DNA from 2 places in the Megasphaera sp. UBA4233 genome. Region 1 is predicted to be linked to the other one. Evidence: riboswitches for the same ligand, from Rfam matches in the RefSeq annotation. Region 1 holds a riboswitch; the other holds the start of a gene.
The links. Region 1 has a riboswitch for ZMP and ZTP ahead of B2U90_RS09785 (L-lactate MFS transporter). Riboswitches for the same ligand answer to the same signal wherever they lie in the genome.
Positions count from the first base shown of each region.

Region 2: another riboswitch for ZMP and ZTP. It lies ahead of B2U90_RS07780 (formate--tetrahydrofolate ligase); the one in region 1 lies ahead of B2U90_RS09785 (L-lactate MFS transporter).

Region 1 covers NZ_DGXL01000026.1:104,350-107,773, forward strand. The annotation lists gene B2U90_RS09780 (DeoR/GlpR family DNA-binding transcription regulator) at 1-592, opposite strand, end outside; gene B2U90_RS09785 (L-lactate MFS transporter) at 829-2,115, opposite strand; ZMP/ZTP riboswitch at 2,195-2,281, opposite strand; gene B2U90_RS09790 (D-alanyl-D-alanine carboxypeptidase family protein) at 2,341-3,393, opposite strand; gene rsmG (16S rRNA (guanine(527)-N(7))-methyltransferase RsmG) at 3,420-3,424, opposite strand, start outside.
Region 2 covers NZ_DGXL01000022.1:93,357-96,780, forward strand. The annotation lists gene B2U90_RS07775 (cyclodeaminase/cyclohydrolase family protein) at 1-410, opposite strand, end outside; gene B2U90_RS07780 (formate--tetrahydrofolate ligase) at 549-2,228, opposite strand; ZMP/ZTP riboswitch at 2,285-2,362, opposite strand; gene B2U90_RS07785 (hypothetical protein) at 2,368-3,210, opposite strand.

The DNA of each region.
Region 1 (3,424 bases):
CGGCCTTGGCAGCAGCTTCTTCTGCGTCCGGCGTCGTACAACCTTCTTCCAGGCTGATACCATTGGTACCAAAAAAGCCATAGGTAAAATGATACTGCGCCAGTGCCTGAAGGAGTTCACTGCCGACGACGGATGCAGTCGTTCCCCTTACATGGCCTGGCAGCATATGGACAGATATGCCATTCCGGGCCAGTTTTTGTGCCAGGGGCAGGCTGTTGGTCAGAAAGGATGCCCCTGACCCCGTCAGAAAATCTGCCATCTGTTCCACCGTCGATCCCGCATCAAGATACACAAAATCGCTATCAGTCACGCAGGAAGCAGCATACTGGGCTATGCGCCGTTTTTCCGTCATATGGAGAGAATACTTATGTTCCAGTTCTTCCATATTGGCTTCATACACCCCTTCTTCAGAAGGCAGTGCCGTTGCCCCGCCATGAACACGGCGAAGCCGGCCGTCCCGGTTCAGGACCGACAAATCACGCCGCACCGTCGCTTCAGAAACCTGAAAATAATCAACCAGTTCCTGTACGGAAACAGAACCGCCGGCCGTTACCAGCCGTACCATCTCATCTTGTCGTTCTTCTGTCAGCACATATATCACCTACCTCTGTACAATCAGAATTACTTTTTATACCCCGTATTATACAAACATTTTCATTCATTTTCAATCACGTTCAATCATTATATTGAAATAGCAATCATTTCCGTTCATTTATACTAGAAGGTAATAGAAAAAACGGCTGCCACACGAAGCAACTATTTCATGTGACAACCGTTTTCTGATATGCTTTTCGCCTTTATAAAAACTATTTGAAAAATTTACATCTGTTACTGCATGCTGTGTTCTTTCTGTACACTGGCTGCTACAGCATTGTCGCTGGTAACAATACCATGACGCGTCTTGTATTTGAGGAAGAGCATAATGGCCAGAGCCAGTACGAAACAGCCAGAGAAGAACTGCAGTGTAATGGCATAACTGTTGGTCGTTTCCTTAATGAGCGACAGGACCAGGGGACCAGCAACGCCAGCAGCTCCCCAGGCCGTCAGGATCCGGCCGTGGATGGCACTCAGTTCCCGCGTCCCAAAAAGATCGGAAAGGTAGGCCGGCATGCAGGAGAAACCGCCACCATAACAGGTAATGATGAGCAGGACGAGTATCTGGAAACTGAAAGCTCCCGTGACATGGGACAGCTGCCAGAATGCCAGGATTTCAATAGTAAAGAACAGGACATAGGTCATAGAACGGCCCAGGTAATCGGAAACAGTAGCCCAGGCAATGCGGCCGGCGCCGTTCATGAATCCGATTATGCCGACCATCGAAGCCGCTGCCATCGGCGACATGCCGACGACTTCCTGAGCCATAGGAGAGGCGACAGCCAGAAGAGCAATGCCACAGGTAATATTGGTAAAGAAGAGCCACCAGATAGTATAGAGCTGCCACGTCTTCATCGCTTTTTTTACGCTAAACTGAGGCATGGCATCGGCATAGACCGGCGTATGGCGGGAACCGGCTTTGCGAAGAGCCGCATCGGAAACGGGGACTTCTCCCGGTTTGGGTGGAGCCAGATACAGAGAAGAAGCCGTCATGATGACCATATATACCGTGCCCAGGATGAGAAAATTGGGAATCAGGCCCAGATGCTGGACCAAAAGCTGCATGACCGGACCGGCAATCATACTGGCAAAACCAAATCCCATGATAGCCAGGCCCGTCGCAAAGCCACGGTTGTCCGGGAACCATTTGACCAGTGTCGAAACGGGAGTGATGTAACCTGTTCCCAGACCAATACCGCCAATGACTCCGTAGAAGAGATATAACAGAGGCAGGCTGTGGAAATATAACGCTGCAGCCGTGCCGAACATGCCACTGCAGAAAAAGGTCATGGCCAGCAGACCCGACTTACGGGGTCCGATTTTCTGGACGAAGCTGCCGAGAAAACCAGCAGACAGTCCTAAAAACAAAATAGCCAGGGAAAAGGTCCACGTCGTATCTTTGAGAGAAAATCCCATAGCCTGCATGATAGGACGGGTAAGGACACTCCAGGCATAGACACTGCCAATGCAGATGTGGATGCCCATAGCAGACAACGCAATAAGCCAACGGTTCTTTTTCATGAATCCATCTCTCCTTTGCGGTCGGCCGGCAAAGAGAGTGCAAAAAAAGCACCGGCCGGCTGGCCAAAGCATATTTTCATATCTTTGCCCAGACGGTCGGCGCTTTTTCTAAACGATACAGTCCACGTGGTTATTCCACTTGATTCCGTCAGGCCTGCATCGCATATTTTCTTGATATTCTTTCATTATATCAGGAAACATCTGTCTGTCAATAGGGAGCCTGTCTTATTTTTCATTCTGATTTTCCGCAGCAATCCGGGCCGCCTGTTTCTGCTGGGCTGCTATCTGGGATAAGGTCTGTCCTGCCGGCGCATCGCGCAGGACATAGGCTTCATCGGCATCAGCCGGTGCATTAGATGCACGGCCAGTCTGTGTTACAGCCTGGGAAGCGGTAACCGCTGCTTTTTCGGCAGCTGTCGCCGTCGTTGCCGTCGTTACATTCTTTACAGCAGCTTCTGGGGCCGACAGGCGTTCAAAGCCATAGGTCAGGAGAGCTGCCGCATCACCAGCACGGTCACCGCTGTTGAGTATGGACGCAACCAGGGTATGACCATTACGCGTAGCAGAAGCTACCAGACAAGGGCCGCCATCGTTAGTCGCACCGGTCTTGATGCCGTCAGCTCCCGCAAAACCGCTGGTGAGAAATTCATTCGTCGTTTCGCAATGCTTCGTACCACTGTCTGCATAGGGCATGTCAAAGGAAGCATGATTGACGAGTCCCCGGAAATCGGCTGATTTCATGGCATAGGCGCCAATTTTTGCCAGGTCTCTCGCCGTAGAATAATGATTTTCATCAGGAAGTCCGGCCGGATTGGTGAAGTGCGTATGACTGGCCCCAATAGATGCCGCTTTTTCATTCATAGACTGAACAAAGCTGTCCAGAGACGGCGAAACCGTAACAGCCGCATCATATGCCACATCACAGCCCCCGACCGTCATCATGCCCGTCAGGGCATTGCGCAACGTCACCTTGTCACCGGGATAAATGCCGAGACGGCTCACATCGCCGGCCAGCTGCTGGGATGCATCGGATACGGTCATGACCGTATCGAGTTTTCCCGATTCGACGCCAAGGATGCTGGTCATCATCATAGTCGTACCGCCAGGATACATGCGCTGATCTGCATTTTTGGCATACAGTTCATTGCCCGTCGCAGAATCGATGACGCAGGCTGACTGAGCATCGATCTGCGGTTCTTCTGCCAGTGCCGATGCACTGAACATCGTAAAGCAGGCTGCCAGGACGACAGCTATAGACGTTTTCAAAGACATAATCATACACCCTTTCTCCTGAAGTTTTTATTTTATA
Region 2 (3,424 bases), on a different contig from region 1:
GCAATAGCGCCATCGGTAATGACCCAGGCATTGCCATAGCGCACGACTTGTTCGCTCAGCTGGAGAAGAACAAAAATGTCTTTTCCCAGAGCAAAGGGAATAGCTGCTGCATTCTTAAAAGCCTGCTGGACTATGGCAGTGCGTTCCGGTGTATTTTTGGGAAGGCGCACAGCGCGGATGACCCCTTCAAAAGCATGGGCGTCTTCATCTATGCCGTCCTGATACCGGATCCGCAATTCTTCAGCCTGACTGCGTATGTCCCGCATCATCGGCTCTACCTTTTCATACCCTTTTTTACCTATGGTAAGATTCGCTACCATTTCAACCAGTGCTGCCGCCGAAGCGGCTGTAAGGGCCGCAATGCCACCGCCGCCCGGTACTGGATCCTTGGAAGCCGTAGCCGCCAGCATTTCATCTATGGGCAGGGCACATAATTTTTTCTTATCCACTATCGTATCCTCACTTATTATGTATGTTAATTCATCATGCTAGTCTGCATACAGTAAAAGACGGCTGTAAAGCCGCCTTTTATATGCTAGCCATAACGACTAGAACAGACCTGTAATGACGCCGTTTTCATCGATATCCATACGGTTGGCAGCCGGTACTTTCGGTAAGCCTGGCATGACCATGATATTACTCGTCTGGCAGACAATGAACCCGGCACCGGTGCAGACGCGGACGTCTTTGACGGTAATCTTGAAATGTTCCGGCGCTCCCAGTAATGCGGGATTATCCGAAAGGGAATACTGTGTCTTGGCCACGCAGACCGGCATTTTATCAAGGCCAAGTTTTTCCAGTTCGGCAATTTGTTTCGGCGCTTTGCCTTCCAGGATGACGCCGTCGCCGCCGTAGATTTCTTTCGTCAGGATTTCCAATTTATGAAGAATCGTGTCATTGACATCGTACAACGGTTTATACGGTGTTTTGGGCTGCTGCAGGAGCTGCAGGACTTTCCGTCCCAAGTCCAGTCCCCCTTTGCCGCCTTCGGCCCAGCAGTTGTTCAGAGCCACATCGACACCATAATCCTGACAAAGGCGGGTAAGCAATGCTATTTCGGCATCCGTGTCTGTCAGGAAGCGGTTTATGCCTACTACGACGGGGATATCATATTTGCGCATATTTTCGATATGTTTCTTCAGATTAGCAAAGCCTTTTTCCAGTGCTTCCAGATTTTCCGGCTGGAGATTTTTCTTATCTACTCCGCCGTGCATCTTAAGCGCCCGAATGGTGGCGACGATGACGACGGCATCTGGTTTGATTCCGGCAAAGCGGCATTTGATATCCATGAACTTTTCCGCACCCAGGTCAGCACCGAATCCGGCTTCCGTCACCGTTATTTCTCCCATTTTGAGAGCCAGCTTGGTAGCTACGACAGAATTACATCCGTGGGCAATATTGGCAAAAGGTCCGCCGTGTACAAGAGCCGGCGTGTTTTCCGTCGTCTGTACAATGTTCGGTTTGATAGCATCTTTCATGAGAATGGCCATCGCCCCTTCTACCCCGAGTTGACGGGCACGGACCGGATTGCCATCGAGGTCATAAGCGACGATAATATCCCCCATCCGTTTCTTCAAATCCATCAGATCACTAGCCAGGCAGAGAATTGCCATGATTTCCGATGCTACGGTAATCATGAAATGGTCTTCTCTGGGGAACCCGTTGACCTTGCCGCCGAGTCCTACGACTATATCACGCAGTGCCCGGTCATTCATATCCATGACCCGTTTCCATACAATACGGCGCACATCGATGCGGAGAGCATTTCCCTGATGCACGTGATTGTCGATTGCCGCAGCCAGCAGGTTATTGGCAGCTGTAATCGCATGCATATCACCCGTAAAATGAAGATTGATATCTTCCATAGGAAGAACCTGGGAATAACCGCCGCCAGCCGCTCCTCCTTTTATACCAAAGACAGGACCCAGAGAAGGTTCCCGCAATGCCGTCATCGTCTTATGTCCCAGCTGGTTCAGAGCCTGGGCCAGGCCTATCGTCGTAAGCGTTTTCCCTTCTCCAGCAGGAGTCGGTGTAATAGCCGTTACCAGCACGAGTTTTCCATCTTCATTTTTTGACAGCCGTTTAATGGCATCAAAGGAAATTTTCGCTTTATACTTACCATATAATTCCAGGTCATCTTCTGTAAGACCAACCTTTTCTGCAATTTTTACAATGGGTTCCAGGTGAGTCTGCTGTGCAATTTCAATATCGCTTAATACCTTTGCCATAATAAAGATCAGCTCCTGTTCTCTTTGTGCACTGATAAAAATAGCCGGCCATCCGGACTATTTGCCCAGACGGTCGGCTTCTTCAAATCATGCTCCATGTGGTTAGTCCACTTCCGTCAGTCACATGACTACGCAATTATTATACCGTGCCTGGTATCTCCTTGTCAACGCAAACACATTGTTCCATTTCAATCCGCACGGGGCCGCCTATGCGGATGTGTCTGACAGACTGGTCAGCATATGACGCTTCAATGGTAATACTTCCACCAGGCTGGCGTATCTCACAGGCAATATTATGGCCGCACAGACGGGCCAGTGCCGCCGCCGTGGCCGCCGACCCGGAACCACAACTTTTTTCCCAATATAGCGTATCCGTACCAGTGACATATACAGCCGGTATCATCGTCAGCGTTTTGCGATCTACCAGATCCATGCCGAATGCTTCATAATGACGGGTGCTGGCGTACTGATACACCGCCCGCCATAAAGTATTCTTATCGACTAATTTAATAGAAGGAGTAAAATGAACGAAATGCATAATTCCTGGCAGCTCAACACAGTAAAACCGGTACGTCGAATTACCGTCTGCCAGGCTGATGACATCCATTTTTTTAGGCAGGGGAACTTCAATACTGGCATCATATAGTTCCCCTTCGTCGCGAACTACCACTGCTTTTAATATCTTATTGCATCCGGAACAGGAAACGCGGTACTCACCATAATCCTGGCCGGACCGGGAGAGTAAATAGGCAGCAGCTGATCGCGAAGCGTTGCCACAAAACTCGTCTCCCATCATGTCCAGACGTATATCGGCATCGTTATCGGGCCAGGTCAGAAAACCTACTTGCTCTGCGCCGACATACTCAGGCTGCAGCAGTCTGGCTGCTAACGAAGCGTGTTCCTGTTTAGGAATCGCGTCCAATACGAGAATCGTCGTATTGCCACTAGGATCGGCTTTCACATAATGGATTTTCTCTGTCATGTTTACACCTCAATGATGATCCATTCTCTATGCGATGACTGGATACGGGAATAATTCATATACTGCTTATTATAACACATTGCGACTGCATGAACAGCACTAATGCCAAAGTCAATAAAAACTTCTGTCCCCATCGTCATTTTCTTTTGTTATCCCGAGTTATATACTAAAAAATTTAACAAACAATAGGATGGATTGCCAATTGACGCCAGTC